One region of the Bradyrhizobium sp. SOJA106 genome, then DNA from elsewhere that is predicted to be linked to it. Evidence: predicted binding sites of a transcription regulator. Region 1 holds the regulator's gene; each other region holds the start of a gene.
The links. Region 1 encodes PhoB, which activates phosphate uptake and scavenging genes when phosphate is short. Its sites were predicted from a motif close to TGTCATNNANCTGTCAT; they were not measured.

Region 2: phnC (phosphonate ABC transporter ATP-binding protein) is a predicted target of PhoB. The motif match lies at 1,530-1,546, and genes of this name have one in related genera.
Region 3: phnF (phosphonate metabolism transcriptional regulator PhnF) is a predicted target of PhoB. The motif match lies at 2,081-2,097, and genes of this name have one in related genera.
Region 4: AC5V87_RS22120 (glycerophosphodiester phosphodiesterase family protein) is a predicted target of PhoB. The motif match lies at 1,776-1,792, and genes of this name have one in related genera.

What each region holds. Positions count from the first base shown of each region.
Region 1 is NZ_CM182549.1:8,024,735-8,028,717, forward strand. Features, by position in the region: gene AC5V87_RS37920 (aspartate aminotransferase family protein) at 1-100, opposite strand, end outside; gene AC5V87_RS37925 (GcrA family cell cycle regulator) at 557-1,069, shown strand; gene phoB (phosphate regulon transcriptional regulator PhoB) at 1,171-1,878, opposite strand; gene phoU (phosphate signaling complex protein PhoU) at 1,901-2,617, opposite strand; gene pstB (phosphate ABC transporter ATP-binding protein PstB) at 2,629-3,447, opposite strand; gene pstA (phosphate ABC transporter permease PstA) at 3,444-3,983, opposite strand, start outside.
Region 2 is NZ_CM182549.1:7,868,724-7,872,706, forward strand. Features, by position in the region: gene phnD (phosphonate ABC transporter substrate-binding protein) at 1-557, opposite strand, end outside; gene phnC (phosphonate ABC transporter ATP-binding protein) at 621-1,430, opposite strand; gene AC5V87_RS37195 (LbetaH domain-containing protein) at 1,604-2,263, shown strand; gene AC5V87_RS37200 (alpha-D-ribose 1-methylphosphonate 5-triphosphate diphosphatase) at 2,260-3,453, shown strand; gene AC5V87_RS37205 (DUF1045 domain-containing protein) at 3,472-3,983, shown strand, end outside.
Region 3 is NZ_CM182549.1:7,863,749-7,867,731, reverse strand. Features, by position in the region: gene phnE (phosphonate ABC transporter, permease protein PhnE) at 1-349, shown strand, start outside; gene phnE (phosphonate ABC transporter, permease protein PhnE) at 397-1,191, shown strand; gene phnF (phosphonate metabolism transcriptional regulator PhnF) at 1,318-2,046, opposite strand; gene phnG (phosphonate C-P lyase system protein PhnG) at 2,167-2,631, shown strand; gene phnH (phosphonate C-P lyase system protein PhnH) at 2,636-3,244, shown strand; gene AC5V87_RS37155 (carbon-phosphorus lyase complex subunit) at 3,248-3,983, shown strand, end outside.
Region 4 is NZ_CM182549.1:4,781,474-4,785,456, forward strand. Features, by position in the region: gene pdhA (pyruvate dehydrogenase (acetyl-transferring) E1 component subunit alpha) at 1-65, opposite strand, end outside; gene AC5V87_RS22120 (glycerophosphodiester phosphodiesterase family protein) at 323-1,702, opposite strand; gene adh (aldehyde dehydrogenase) at 1,869-3,386, opposite strand; gene AC5V87_RS22130 (helix-turn-helix domain-containing protein) at 3,644-3,983, opposite strand, start outside.

The DNA.
Region 1 (3,983 bases):
CGCCGTTGGTCGCGATCAGCCAGCAGCCTTCGCCGCGCTCGAAACCGAGGTCGGCCCTGGCGAAAACGGGGAGCAAATGCGGCGCGGCGCTGTTGGTCATGACGATCACTTGGATGTTGCGGACGGCCTGAGTGCGTTGCGCAACGCACCATTGACCGGCCCGGAAAACGAAACGTGCCGCCTTTTAAGGGCGGCACGCACGACTATCTTATGCTTGGTGAGACGGGTGTCAATGCCGCCCGAAAAGCCCCAGGAAACGCTGAATCCGTAGTCTTGCGGTGCCGATTTTGCGGGATTTTTCACCACGGAACATGTGGAAGCGAGTCGGCGGACTCTTGCGCGCGAGTCACGCCATATTGTAGCGTTTGGACTGTCAGATACGACATCTCGTGCAGCAGTTCTGATCCCAAGAGTCCTCATGTACCGGCGTAAACGTTCGGGCGCACCTTGTGTGCCCGGCGAGCCTTAAGGGATTCTGGCGGCACGGGTTTTTCAAGGCTTAGGCATTCGCTGTGAGGCCCCAGGATGGCTGGCCGGCAGCGAGGGAAAGGGTGCAATGACGGTTTTGACCTGGTCCGATGATCGCGTCGAGCAGCTGAAGAAGCTCTGGGAGGCCGGACTTTCGGCCAGCCAGATCGCGGCCGAGCTCGGCAATGTGACCCGCAATGCCGTGATCGGCAAAGTGCACAGGCTCGGCCTGTCCGGCCGCGCCAAGAGCCCCTCGTCGGCCGCGCCCCGGCCGCGCAAGGCGCGTCCCGCGCAGCACATGATGCGCGTGAGCCGCCCGATCTCGCGCGGCAACACCGCGCTGGCGCAGGCCTTCGAGGTCGAGGTGGAGGCCGAGCCGGTCACCTACGACAACGTGGTGCCGATGAGCCAGCGGCTGTCGCTCCTGGAGCTGAACGAGGCGACCTGCCACTGGCCGGTCGGCGATCCATCGAGCCCGGATTTCTTCTTCTGCGGCGGCAAGGCGCTCTCCGGCCTGCCCTATTGCGCGCAGCACTCGCGCGTCGCTTACCAGCCGGCGGCGGATCGCCGCCGCGCGCCCGCGAAGCCGGGCACGCGCTGAGCACTGCTTCAACGACATCGTCCCGGCACGCGGCCGGGACGATCCGAAGCAAAAAAGCGCGCCGCTCGGCACGCTTTTACTTTGCTCGCTTGCAGCCGTTCTTACGTCTGCTCCGCTTTCGCGAAGCGATCGTCCAGCGCGTAGCCGGCGCCGCGGACGGTGCGGATCGGGTCCTGCTCGCGGCCGAGATTGAGCAGCTTGCGCAGACGGCCGATATGCACGTCGACGGTGCGTTCGTCGATGTAGATGTCGCGGCCCCAGACGCTGTCGAGCAGCTGCTCGCGCGAGAACACGCGGCCGGGATGCTCCAGGAAGAACTCCAGCAGGCGATATTCGGTCGGACCGAGATCGATCGGCCGGCCCGAGCGCGCGACGCGACGCTTGTCGCGGTCGAGCTCGATGTCGCCATAGGCGAGCACGGTTGCGAGCCGCTCCGGGCTTGCGCGCCGCAAGAGGCCCTTCACGCGCGCCAGCAGCTCCGGCACGGAGAACGGCTTGACGATGTAATCGTCGGCGCCGGTCGCAAGACCCCGCACCCGCTCGCTCTCCTCGCCGCGCGCGGTCAGCATGATGATCGGAAGCTGCTTGGTCTCCGGGCGGGTGCGCAGCCGTCGGCACAGCTCGATGCCGGAGAGGCCCGGCAGCATCCAGTCGAGCACGATCAGGTCGGGGATGTGCTCCTTGAGACGGGTGTCGGCGTCGTCACCGCGCATCACCGTCTCGACGTCATAGCCATCGCCTTCGAGGTTGTAGCGAAGCAGCTCGGTGAGAGCTTCCTCGTCTTCAACCACCATAATGCGCGCGCCCATGGTGTCGTCGCTCCTTGACTCTTCAGCTATTCGGGATCGTCGTGGCAAAGGTCGTCATGTCACCCTTCGGCCGCTTGTCGGTGATCGCCTGGCCCTCGATCATGTAGAACACGGTCTCGGCGATGTTGGTGGCATGGTCACCGATGCGCTCGATGTTCTTGGCGCAGAACATCAGGTGAATGCAGAACGAGATGTTGCGCGGATCCTCCATCATATAGGTGAGAAGCTCGCGGAACAGAGAGGTGCAGATGGCGTCGACTTCCTCGTCGCCCTTCCACACCGCCATCGCCGCCGGCAGGTCGTGCGCGGCATAGGCGTCCAGCACCGACTTGACCTGCTGCTGCACGAGGTCGGTCATGTGCTCGAGGCCGCGGAACAGCTTCAGCGGATGAAAGTCCGTCTCCAGCGCCGCGACGCGCTTGCCCATGTTCTTGGCGAGATCGCCGATGCGCTCGAGATCGGTGGCGACGCGCATGGCGCCGACGATCTCGCGCAGGTCCACCGCCATCGGCTGGCGGCGGGCGATGGTGAGCACGGCGCGCTCCTCGATCTTCTTCTGGAGCGCGTCGATCTCGGCGTCGGTCGCGACCACGCGCTGGCCGAGCACGACGTCGCGACGGATCAGCGCGTCGACGGAATCGACGATCATGCGCTCGGCGAGGCCGCCCATCTCGGCGACCAGGCGGGTGAGCTCCTGGAGGTCGGTGTCGAAGGCCTTTGCGGTATGTTCAGAACCCATATCCCGTCTCCTCAGCCGAACCGGCCGGTGATGTAATCCTGCGTGCGCCGATCGCTCGGCGAAGTGAATATCTTGCTGGTATCGTCGAACTCGATCAACTCGCCGAGATACATGAAGGCGGTCTTGTCGGAGACGCGGGCCGCCTGCTGCATGTTGTGGGTGACGATCGCGATCGTGTAGTTCTCGGACAGCTCCTGGATCAGCTCTTCGACCTTGGCGGTCGAGATCGGGTCGAGCGCCGAGCAGGGCTCGTCGAACAGGATCACCTCGGGCCGCACCGCGACGGTGCGGGCGATGCAGAGGCGCTGCTGCTGGCCGCCGGAGAGCGAGAGGCCGGACGCATTGAGCTTGTCCTTGACCTCGTTCCACAGCGCGCCGCCGCGCAGCGCCTTCTCGACGCGGTCGTCCATCTCGGACTTCGAGATCTTCTCATAGAGACGGATGCCAAACGCGATGTTCTCGTAGATCGTCATCGGGAACGGCGTCGGCTTCTGGAACACCATGCCGACGCGGGCGCGCAGCAGGTTGAGGTCCAGCTTGGGGTCGAGGATGTTGGTCTGGTCGAGCATCAGCTGGCCGGTGGCGCGCTGGCCCGGGTAGAGGTCGTACATCCGGTTGAAGATGCGCAGTAGGGTCGACTTGCCGCAGCCCGACGGGCCGATGAACGCCGTGACGCGATTGGTGCCGAGCGTCAGGTTGATGTTCTTCAGCGCGTGGTGCTCGCCGTAATAGAAGTTGAGGTTGCGCACCGTCACCTTGGCCGGGGCCTCGGGCAGCGGCTGCGAGCCGTGCTGAACGGGCGTACTGACGGTAACTGACATATCGCTCATTTTGCGGTCCTCTCGGCGCTCAGGATGCGCGCGCCAATGTTCAGGGCAAGCACGGTCAACGTGATCAGCAGGGCGCCGCTCCAGGCGAGCTGCTTCCAGTAGGCATAGGGGCTCTGCACGAAGTTGTTGATGGTCACCGGCAGGTTGGCCATCGTCTTGTTCAGGCTCAGGCTGAAGAACTGGTTCGACAGCGCGGTGAAGAGCAGCGGCGCGGTCTCGCCGGCGACGCGGGCGGTGGCCAGCATCACGCCGGTGATGAGGCCCGAGCGCGCCGCGCGATAGGCGATGCGCTTGATCACCAGCGAGCGCGGCAGACCGAGCGCGGAGGCAGCCTCGCGCAATGCGTTCGGCACCAGCAGCAGCATGTCCTCGGTCGTGCGCAGCACCACCGGAATGACGATCACGGCGAGCGCGAGGCAGCCGGCGATGGCCGAGAAGCCGCGCATCGGCACCACGACCGCGCCGTAGATGAACAGGCCGATGATGATCGAGGGCGCCGACAGCAGGATGTCGTTGATGAAACGGATCACCGAGGT
Region 2 (3,983 bases), 160 kb from region 1:
AGCATGGCATTCTCATGGCTGCCGGTGAAGACGACCTTGCTGAAATAGCTGTCGGCGTCTGCGATACCCATCTTGTCGAGCTCGAAACGCGGCACGTTGTTGCCGGAAGTCGAGTTCGGGTCGACGAGGCCGAGATTCCTGCCCTTGAGGTCGTCGACCTTCTTGTAGGGGCTGCTCGCCTTGACGAAGAACACCGAGTAGTAGCCGGTCGAGCCGTCGGCGTTGATGTCGTTGGCGAAGGCGTCGGTCTTGACGCCGGTGAGGCGAGCGCGGGCGAACGAGGCCGAGCCGTAGCTCGCGATATGGATGTTGCCGGCGCGCTGGCCTTCGATCACGGCCGCGTAGTCGTTGGCGATGCGCAGCGTGACCTTCACGCCGAGCTGCTTCGAGAGATATTCCACGAACGGGGTCCAGCGCTCGGTGACGCCGGAGGCGTTCTCCGCCGGAACGACCGCAAAGGTCAGCTCGGGATATTTGGCTTTCCAGTCTTCGGCGGAGGCCGACGAGGCGAAAGCGAGCGCGGCAGCGCCGGCAAGAACTAATCTGCGAGTGATCATGATACCCTCTTGATCGTTGGAATCGGTTGACGCGAAACTGGCAAACTCAACAGGTGGCGCGGCTCAGGCGGCCGCGGCAGTTCCAAGCGCCGGAACGCCCTCGGGCGCAGGGACAGGGGTGCCGCCCATGACGTCGGCGGCTTCGAGATCGTAGAGCTCGCGCGCAACGTGGTCGGTCAGCGCCGACGGCGCGCCATCGAACACCACGCGGCCCGCTGCCATGCCGATCAGGCGATCGCAGTAGGTGCGCGCCAGATCGAGCGAATGCAGGTTGCAGAGCACGGTGATGCCGAAGTGCTTGTTGATGCGCAAAAGCGCATCCATCACGATCTTGGTGTTGCGCGGGTCGAGCGAGGCGATCGGCTCGTCGGCGAGGATGATGTCGGGCTGCTGCACCAGGGCGCGGGCGATGGCGACGCGCTGCTGCTGACCGCCGGAGAGCTGGTCGGCGCGCTGGGCGGCGAGCGAGGCAATGTCGAACTGCTCGAGCGCGGACATCGCCAGCGCCTTGTCCTGCTCGGGCCAGATCTGCGAGAGCGAGCGCCAGGCCGGAATGGTGGCGAGGCGCCCCATCAAGACATTGGTCAGCACATCGAGCCGGCCGACCAGGTTGAACTGCTGGAAGATCATGGCCGAACGCGCCCGCCACTGCCGCAGCTCCTTGCCGCGCAACGCGGAAACGTCCAGACCGTCGAACAGGATGCGGCCCTGCGTCGGCGTGACGAGACGGTTGATGGTCCGCAGCAGGGTCGATTTGCCGGCGCCGGAGCGCCCGATCACGCCGACGAAGCCGCCGGGGGAAATTTGAAACGAAGCGTCGTCCACCGCGGCTTTTGCGCCGAAGCGGCACGTCAGGCCTTCAACCACCAGCATGCAGGGCTCCAGAGTAGCTGGAGCCCACCGCTAACGCCGGCGCTTGACACTTGTGTGACACGCGCAGTGCGGTGCGGCGATCCTACACAGCTCGTCCCCTGTCATCGCTTCGTCATGACATCGTCATCAAGCCGCTCGAAGAGGAGTGCCCGCCCTCGCATTACGGACGTAACATGGCCGGTCAGAAGCTTTCGGTTCAACCGACCATCGATCCGTCCGCAAAGCTGCATGAAACCAGGCTCGGCGCCTATACAGAGGTCGGTGCGCGCACCATCCTGCATGAAGTGGCGATTGGCGATTACTCCTATGTCGTGAACGACGCCCAGATCACCTACACGACGATCGGGAAGTTCTGCTCGATCGCGGCGATGACGCGGATCAATCCGGGCAATCATCCGATGCATCGCGCCGCGCAAGCGCACTTCACCTATCGTTCCAGCGCCTATTTCGAAGGCGAGAGCGACGACATCGAGTTCTTCGACTGGCGGCGCCAGCATCACGTCCATATCGGCCATGACGTCTGGATCGGCCATGGCGCCATCGTGCTGCCAGGGCGCAACATCGGCACCGGCGCGGTGATCGCGGCCGGCGCTATTGTCAGCAAGGACGTGCCGGCCTACACCATCGTCGCCGGCAATCCTGCGCGCATCGTGCGGCGGCGATTCTCGGAAGAAATCGCCGGACGGCTCGCAAAGCTGGCGTGGTGGGATTGGGATCACGACAAATTGCGTGAGGCGCTGCCCAATTTCCGCAAACTCGGGATTGAAGATTTCCTCGCGACATACGAAGCACGGTCGAATTCCACAACCAGCAAACGAAGCGCGGTCGCGTGACAGACATCTTCCTTGAGGGCGGCCGGGCCCTGATCGGCACCGAGCTCGTCGAGACGTCCCTTCTCGTGTCTGGAACTGATATCGCCGAGGTCGATGCCTCGCGCGGCCGGGCGCGGCTTTCGATCGATGCGCGCGATCTCCTGGTGCTGCCCGGCATCGTCGACCTGCATGGCGATGCCTTCGAGCGGCAGATGATGCCGCGCGCCGGCGTCGACTTCCCGATCGACGTCGCGCTCGCCGACAGCGATCGCCAGGCGATCAGCAACGGCATTACCACGGTGTTCCACGCCACCACCTGCTCGTGGGAGCCGGGCCTTCGCAGCGCCGACAATGCCCGCGGCCTGATGGAGGCGATCGAGCGCCAGCGTCCGCAATTCGCCGCCGACACCCGCTTCCACCTCAGGCACGAGACCTACAATCTCGACGCCGAGGCCGAGATGACCCAGTGGCTCGCCGAGGGCCGCATCGACCTGTTCGCCTTCAACGATCACATGGACGGCGTCGTTGCCGACATCTCCAATCCGCGCAAGCGCAACCGCATGGTCGAGCGGACTGGCCTGTCGAGCGAGGCGTTCGACCGTCTGGTCGGACACGTGATGTCACGCAAGGCTGAGGTGCCGGCTTCCGTCTCGCGGCTGGCCGCCGCGGCCCGTGCCGCCGAAGTGCGGATGCTCTCGCATGACGACGCAACGCCGGCGATGCGCCAGGAGTTTCGCGAGCTGGGCGCTGACATCGCGGAGTTTCCGATCAACGAGGAGACCGCGCGCGCCGCGGCAAGCCACGGCGATGCCATCGTCTACGGCGCGCCGAACGTCGTGCGCGGCGGCAGCCACACCGGCTGGACCAAGGCGTCCGACATGATCGCCAAGGGGCTCTGCTCGGTGCTGGCGTCGGACTATTACTATCCCGCGCAGCTGCTCGCTGCGTTCCGTCTCGCCGCCGATGGCGTGTTGCCGTTGACCGAGGCCTGGAGCCTCGTTTCGGCGGGACCTGCGCGTGCAACCGGCCTCACCGATCGCGGCGTGCTTGCAGAAGGCCGCCGCGCCGACATCATCCTCGTCGACGACACCGTGCCGCTGCGGCCGCGGCTGATCGCGGTGATCTCTGGCGGCAAGCTCGTGCATCTCACCGATGCGACACGGCTGCTCGCAGCGGCGGCGACGCCGCGCGGGGCTGTCGTTGCGGCATAAACCGGTTATGTTCGGGCAATGACAGGTTTCCCTCGCTACGCGATCTATTTTGCTGCAGGCAGAGACAACGCACTGTCCCGCTTCGGGGCCGAGCTGCTCGGCTACGATGCCTATGCCGGCGACGAGCTGCCGTTTCCGGCGGATGCATTGCGCATCGCGCCGGACTGGCGCGACATCACCAGCGATCCCCGCAAATACGGCTTTCATGCCACGCTGAAGGCGCCGATGGCGCTCTCGCCCGGCAAGACTGAAGCCGATCTCATGGCTGCCTGTGTGGCCTTCGCCGGTAAGCCGCGGCCGATCCCGGCGATCCGCCCGATCGTCGATTCCATCAGCGGCTTCATCGCGGTCATTCCGGCCGAGCCGGTGGACGCGCTCCAAGAGCTTGCGGCTGATTGCGTTCGCAAGTTCGATTCCTTCCGCCCCGGCCTGACCGCGCAAGACCGCGCGCGTCGGAAGCCGGAGAAGCTGAGCGAGCGCCAGCGCGATTATCTCGACCGCTGGGGCTACCCCTACGTGATGGAGGAGTT
Region 3 (3,983 bases), 160 kb from region 1:
CAAGCTGTTTTCCGAGATCGTTGAGAATGCCGACATGAAGCCGGTCGAAGGCATCCGCTCGACCGGCGCGGGCTGGCTCGCCTGCATGCGCTTTGCCATCCTGCCGCAGGTCACGGCCGGCTATGCCAGCTACGCGCTGCTGCGTTTCGAGATCAATGTCCGCGAGGCCTCGGTGATGGGGTTCGTCGGTGCCGGCGGCATCGGGCAGGAGCTCGTGGTCGCCATCCGCAAGTTCTACTACTCCGACGTCAGCGCGATCCTCCTGTTCATCATCATCACCGTCTTCATCATCGACATCACCACCGGCTGGCTGCGCGGCCGCCTGTTCGGCAAGGAGGCGCGGACGTGACGCCGCAGGAGGTCGATACGCGCGAGATGCGAGCGCGCTACCCCGAAATGTTCGACCGGCCGGCATCGACGCGGCTCGCGATGCCGGCGATGATCGTTGCGGCGTTCGCGATCCTCATCTACGGCCTCGTCGATCTCGATTTCTCGCCCTCGCGGTTCTTCGCCGGCCTCAGCCAGCTCGGCTGGATCAGCCTGATGATGATCCCGCCGGATCCCGGCTCCTCGCTGCCGGCCTACCTGAAGGCGCTCGGCGAGACGCTCTCGATCGCGCTGCTCGGCACCACGCTCGCCGCATTGTTCGCGCTGCCGGTCAGCCTGTTCGCCGCGCGCAACGTCATCCCCTCGCGGATCCTGCGCTTTCCCGTACGCCGCTTCCTCGATTCGATCCGCGGCGTCGATACGCTGATCTGGGCGCTGGTATGGATCAACGTGGTCGGACTCGGCCCGTTCGCCGGCGTGCTCGCCATCGCCGTGTCGGATTTCGGCGCGTTCGGAAAACTGTTTTCGGAGGCGATCGAAGGCGCCGACCAGAAGCAGGTCGAAGGCATCCGTGCCTCCGGCGGCAGCGCGCTGCACGAGATCCGTTTTGGTCTGTTGCCGCAGGTGCTGCCTGTGATCGCAGGGCAGGTGCTCTACTTCATCGAATCCAACACCCGCTCGGCCACCATCATCGGCATCGTCGGCGCCGGCGGCATCGGCCTCCAGCTCGCCGAGCAGATCCGCGTGTTGGAATGGCAGAAGGTGTCGTTCCTGATCCTGATGATCCTCGTCGCCGTCTCCGCGATCGATTTCATCTCGGGCAAGCTTCGGTTTGCCATTATCGGGCGTAGGGCGGTCGCCTAAGCACAGGTGCCGTAGGTGGGCAAAGCGAAGCGTGCCCACCACTTCTCGCGAATCTTGCAAAGATGGTGGGCACGGCGCTGTCGCGCCTTTGCCCACCCTACGGCTCCGGTTTTGCGGAGACAGTCGCTACGACTCCACCAGAAACTCCACCCGCTCGGCCGCAAACCGCGAGTGCTTGGTCACCAGCGGCTTGCCGCCGAGATCATGGTCGGTGGCATCCACCACCAGGATCGGCCGGCCCAGCGGCAGGTCGAGCCGCGCGGCGTCGGTGGCATCGACGATACCCGCGGTGATGCGCGTCGCGCCGCGGCGATAGTCGCGCACGCCGAAATGCTCGAGCAGCTTCGTCATCGAGCGCGTCTCGGCGAACACCTCGCCGGCGCCGGGGAACAGTTCCGCTGACAGCCAGGTGGTGGAGACGCAGATCGGCGTGCGGTCGGCAAGCCGGATCGCCTCGATCCTCACCAGGGGCGCGCCGGCCTTGAGGCCGAGTTCCCGCGCCAGCTCGCGCGTCGCCACGTCATCTGTCGCCTCGATCAGCCGCCCATGCGGTTCGCGGCCCTCGGCGCCGACGATCTCGGAGAAGCGCGTGCGCGAGCGCAAGGGATAAGCGAGCTTCTGCGCCTCGACATAGGTGCCGCTGCCGCGTTCGGCGCGCACGAGGCCGCGCTCGGCGAGCGCCGCGAGCGCGCGCCGCACGGTGTGGCGGTTCACGCGATAGGTTTCGGCGATCTCCATCTCGCCCGGCAATTTGTCGCCGGCCGCAAAGCGGCCGTCGGCAATGCCGCGTTCGATGCCGTCGGCGACGAGGCGCCACAGCGCGACGCCTGAGGAGGCGGTGTCCTGCATACTCATGTCGCCGGAAAGCCTACTCCAGAAATCACACGTTTGTCACGAAACAGTCATGGCGCTTCCGTATCAAGTTGTCTATTATCATAGACAACTTAGATTCGGCAAGTTGTGTCGAAAAGTTCGGTGGATCAGGTGACCCAGCACAACAACCAGCAAGCCCAGCGCCAGGCCGCGATGGCCGTGCTGGCGCATGCGGAGGCGGGCGAGATCGCCGCCCGCCTCCGCGCTATCGCGTTGCCCGATCATCGGGATCTGCGCGCGCCGGAGAACGGCCTCGTGATGCTGCGCGGGCGCGTCGGCGGCGACGGCGCGCCGTTCAATCTCGGCGAAGCCACGGTGTCGCGTGCCGCGGTGCGGCTTGCGAGCGGCGAGGTCGGCTTCGGCTACACGCTCGGACGCGACGGCGGCAAGGCGCGGCTGATCGCGTTGTGCGATGCGCTGATGCAGTCGCGCGATTTCGCCGCCGCCGTCGAGCGCGACGTAATCGCGCCGTTGCGCGAGCAGCTTATGGTCGAGCGCAGGCAGGTGGCGGAAGAGACCGCCGCGACGAAGGTTGATTTCTACACCATGGTGCGCGGTGAGGGGTGAGACCATGACCACGATTGCGGAATTGCCGCCGGGGTTCGCCGACAAGGTGTTGTCGGCCCAATCGACCTTTCGCTCGGTGATGGATGCGATGGCGCGGCCGGGCTCGGTCCAGCGCATCGTGCCGATGGCGGGCGCGCCGGGCATGATGATGCGCGGCACGGCCGCGATCGCGCTCACGCTGTTCGATCACGACACGCCGCTCTGGCTCGATGCGCGGTTGGCGGAAAGCTCCGACGTGACGAAGTGGCTGAAGTTCCACACCGGTGCGCCGGTGATCCAGGATAACTCGATTGCGAGCTTCGCGCTGATCGGCGATGGCGTCCTGCTGCCGGCGCTGGAGCGCTTCGCGCTCGGCACCAATGAATATCCGGATCGTTCGACCACGGTGATCATCCAGGTCGAGAGCCTCGATTCCGGCCGCGCCTTCGAGCTGCGCGGCCCCGGTATCGACGGCGTCGCGACGCTCCAGGCCTCGATCAAGCCGACCGATTTATTCGACCGTCTGAAGTTCAACGAGACGCTGTTTCCGCGCGGCATCGACGTGGTGCTGGTCGCCGATGATGCCGTGGTTGCGATCCCGCGCACGACGCGCGTCGCGAACAAGGGAAGCTGAAGCATGTATGTCGCAGTCAAAGGCGGCGAACGCGCCATCGAGAACGCCCATCGCCTGCTCGCCAATGCCAGGCGCGGCGATCAAAGCGTTCCGGAGGTCACTCTCGACCAGATCTCGGAGCAGCTCGGCCTTGCCGTCGACCGCGTCATGAGCGAGGGCTCGCTCTATGACCGCGAACTCGCGGCGCTCGCGATCAAGCAGGCGCGCGGCGATTTGATCGAGGCGATCTTCCTGGTTCGCGCCTTCCGCGCCACCCTGCCGCGCTTCGGTGTCAGCGAGCCGGTCGACACCGGCGCGATGCGCGTGCAGCGGCGGGTGTCCTCGACCTTCAAGGATATCCCCGGCGGCCAGATCTTAGGTCCGACTTTCGATTATACGCATCGCCTGCTCGATCCTGCGCTTGCCGAAGGCTTCGTGCCGGAGCCGCCCGCGACGGCCGAAGCCTCGAGCGCGGCAACGCCGCGGGTGACCGACATTCTCGGCCGCGACGGATTGATCGAATCCTCGCCGCAGGCCGAAGAAGGCGCCAGCGTCGGCGATCTCACCCGCGAGCCGCTGAACTTTCCGGCGGATCGCGATTTGCGTCTGCAAAACCTCGCGCGCGGTGACGAAGGCTTCCTGCTCGCGATGGGCTACTCGACCCAGCGCGGCTATGGCCGCAACCATCCCTTCGCCGGCGAGATCCGCTTCGGCGAGGTCGAGGTCGAATTCTTCGCCGAGGAGGTCGGCTTCGCGGTGC
Region 4 (3,983 bases), 3.2 Mb from region 1:
GGGGGCGAACCGCCGTCGGTCTTGTGCTGCGCAGCGCTCGCGGCGGCTTTCTTGGGTGCGGCCATGGGAATTCCGGGTCAGAGAAAACTTCAGCCCTCTCTAACCCAAGTCAAACGCGGTTGGAAAGCACCGCGGCGGCATGGCACGATTTTCATTATGCCGCACTGCAGCGTGGCCGAAACTTTGCAAAACCTTTGGCGCCAATCGGGCAACATTAGCTTCCCGCCAACGAAGCCAGTGCCGGCAGACGCAGCAAGGATATCGGACACCTGCATCTTGCGGGCTGAGACCCTCAGCGCGTGTCCGATTCGTACCGGCGGCCTTACCAGCCGAGCTCGCGCAGATAGGCTGCGCGAGCGGCAACGCCGGTATGCGTGAAGTCGGTGAAAACCCCATCGACGCCGAGACGGAAAAATTTGAGATATTCGAGACCGGGATCGCCGTGATAATCGGCGGCGAGATATTTCTTCTCGTTCCGGAACGTGAAGACGTGCACGAACAGTCCAAGCTTGTGCGCGTCGGCAACGAGGCTGGTCGGCTCCTGCGTCGATGCCTCCGGCGTCGATCCCTTATAGGGCGTGCCGTCGGCGTTGCTGTCCTTCCACGGGGCGATCTTGAGCGGAACGATATAGGCCTTCCACGGCCCGATGCCGTCGGCATAGGTCTTGATCTCTGCGAGGCCCTCTGGGGTCAGCATCGCATCGTAGAGGCGCGCATCACCCGCAACCGTCCAGTCGAACGGACGCGAGCTCGTGATGTTGTTGAGCAGCACCTTGCCGGTCCTGAACTCGATCCCGTTGCCGTCGATGAGCTGAACCTGCCGGGCCTCGAGACCATGGCTGCGCATATATTTCAGGCTGCCGGGCTCGAAGCTCTGGACCAGGATGGGCGCGTCCTTGGTGTTGAGGCCATTGTCCTTGATGATCTTGATCAGGGCATCTTCGAGCGGACGGCTACCGGGCGCGCCGCAGCCATTGGCGATGGCCTGGGCATTGTTCCAGGTCGGATTCTTGGTCTCGGGATAGACCAGGATGGGACGCCCCGTCGCCTTGCTCCTGGCCTTGGCGATGTCGATGACCTCCTGGAAGCTGATGACCGGGAATTTGCCGTTGAAGACTTTGGGCCGCTCGTTGGCCGCATCATAGGTCGTGCCGGCGATCCATTCCTTCAGCTCGGCCAAGGTGAAGTCGGTAATCGACCAGTCATTGGTGTGGTCCTCGCCGTCGACGATCAATGACTTCAGCACCGATTTCGGATCGGCGGGGTCCGTGAGATCGGTCAGGTAGTCGGCGGGCGCCCCTGGGGACGCCGGCGCCTTGACGCGCACGCCGGGGACCGTGCGCTTGCGGGCTGCGACAGTCGCGTTGGTCTTGGCGACCTCGGCCACATTGGTATTGTCGCTGAGCCAGGGATTATGGCGCACGACCAGGACGCAATCCTTGGTCAAATGCAGATCCTCTTCGAGTGCGTCGGTGCCGAGCGCCGCGGCAAGCTCGTACGATGGCTCGGTTTCTTCGGCCACAAGGCCGGGCAGTCCGCGATGGCCGAGGATCAGCGGCGGCCTGCCGTCGAGGGTCGGGACCTGCTTGGCGCCGGCCGGAGCCGGGCTGGTCTGTGCGAAGGCCATCGACAGAGGAAGGAGCGCCGCGCCGACCAGCAACGCTCCAATACCGACCGTTCGACGTGAACGATCATCCTGCATGACACGCCTCCATCTTTGCTCAGCATCGCGTCAAGACGCCACAAGAGCGAGCCTGTCGTCTTGTCCCAAGACTCTGACAGGCGGATGACGGCGGCTGAACAATGATAGACATGCGCAGGCGGCGCCGCTATGACGCCGCCTGTGGCTTGCGATCGGAATTTGCCGATCAGAAGAAGCCGAGCTTTTTCGGGCTGTAGCTGACCAGGAGGTTCTTGGTCTGCTGATAGTGATCGAGCATCATCTTGTGGGTCTCGCGACCGACGCCGGACTGCTTGTAGCCGCCGAACGCCGCATGGGCGGGATAGGCATGGTAGCAATTGGTCCAGACCCGGCCGGCCTGGATCGCCCTTCCGAAGCGGTAGCAGCGGTTGGCGTCGCGGCTCCATACGCCGGCCCCTAGGCCATAGAGCGTGTCGTTGGCGATCGCGAGTGCCTCGTCATCGGTCTTGAAGGTCGTAACCGAGACCACGGGGCCGAAGATCTCCTCCTGGAAGATGCGCATCTTGTTGTTGCCTTCGAACACCGTCGGCTGGACGTAGAAGCCGCCGGCGAGATCGCCCGCGAGCTCGGCGCGTCCGCCGCCCGCGAGCACCCTGGCGCCCTCCTGCTTGCCGATGTCGATATAGGAGAGGATCTTTGCGAGCTGCTCGCTGGAGGCCTGCGCGCCGATCATAGTGTCGGCGGCGCGCGGGTCGCCCTGCTTGATCGCAGCGACGCGCTTGAGCGCCCGCTCCATGAAGCGGTCATAGATGTCGGCATGGACCAGCGCCCGGCTCGGACAGGTGCAGACCTCGCCCTGGTTCAGCGCGAACATGACGAAGCCTTCGATCGCCTTGTCGAAGAAATCATCGTCCTCGGCGGTAACGTCCTTGAAGAAGATGTTCGGCGATTTGCCGCCGAGCTCCAGCGTCACCGGGATCAGGTTCTGGCTGGCATATTGCATGATCAGCCGGCCCGTCGTGGTCTCGCCGGTGAAGGCGATCTTGGCGATGCGCGGGCTCGAGGCCAGCGGCTTGCCGGCCTCGAGGCCAAATCCGTTGACGATGTTGAGCACGCCGGGTGGCAGCAGGTCGCCGATGATCTCAGCCCAGACCATAATCGAGGCCGGCGTCTGCTCGGCGGGCTTGAGCACGACGCAATTGCCGGCGGCCAGCGCTGGCGCGAGCTTCCAGCACGCCATCAGCAGCGGGAAGTTCCAGGGGATGATCTGGCCGACGACGCCGAGCGGCTCGTGGAAATGATAGGCAATGGTGTCATGGTCGATCTCGCCGATCGAGCCCTCCTGCGCGCGGACGACGCCGGCGAAATAGCGGAAGTGGTCGATGGCCAGCGGCAGATCGGCGGCGCGGGTCTCGCGGATCGGCTTGCCATTGTCCCAGGTCTCGGCGATCGCGAGGCGCTCGAGATTCTCCTCCATGCGGTCGGCGATCTTGTTCAGGATCGCGGCGCGCTCGGCGACGCTGGTGCGTGCCCAGGCGGTCTTGGCGGCGTGCGCCGCATCGAGGGCGGCCTCGACGTCCTGCGCGTCGGAGCGCGCGATCTTGCAGACGATCTGACCGTTCACGGGCGAGGCATTGTCGAAATACTTGCCCGAGATGGGCGCCGTGAACTTGCCGCCGATGAAATTGTCGTAGCGTTCGGCGAAGGGGCTTTGGGTGATGCCGAGGAATTCCACCTTGTTCATTGCTCACTCCCGATGTTGCTGTTTGCGCGATCCGCCGTGTGTTCACGACTTGCGCCGACGATCTCGCAGGAGGTGCTTTCTGTCAGCCCTGATAGAAGCGATCGCCGGCCGGGAGTGTCGCAGTTCTGCGACAGTCGCGGGGGAGATGGGACGTTTGCGGCCTCCACATCGTCATTGCGAGCGTAGCGAAGCAATCCAGAGTCCCTCCGCGGAAAAATCCTGGATTGCTTCGCTGCGCTCGCAATGACGACTGAAGCTCAGTGCCTGATATCGAGCCGCTTCAGCTTCCGATGCAGCGTGGCGCGGCTGACGCCGAGGGCCTTTGCGGCGGCCGAGACATTGCCGCCGGCGCGCAAGAGCGCCCGCTGCAACACTGCGCGCTGGCCGCCGGCGAGGTGATCATGCGCGGCGTCGCCGCCGAGCAGATCGGCCGCGGGCACCGGCTGCATCGCCCTGCCCGGCGCGATCCCGAGTGCCGCGCGGGCGGTGCGGGTCGCGCCGATCACGAGATCGTCCGCATCGACCGCGACGAGGCCGATGGACTGACCGTCCGCGCCTTGCGTCAGCACGATACGGGCATGGGCAAAAGCCCGACGA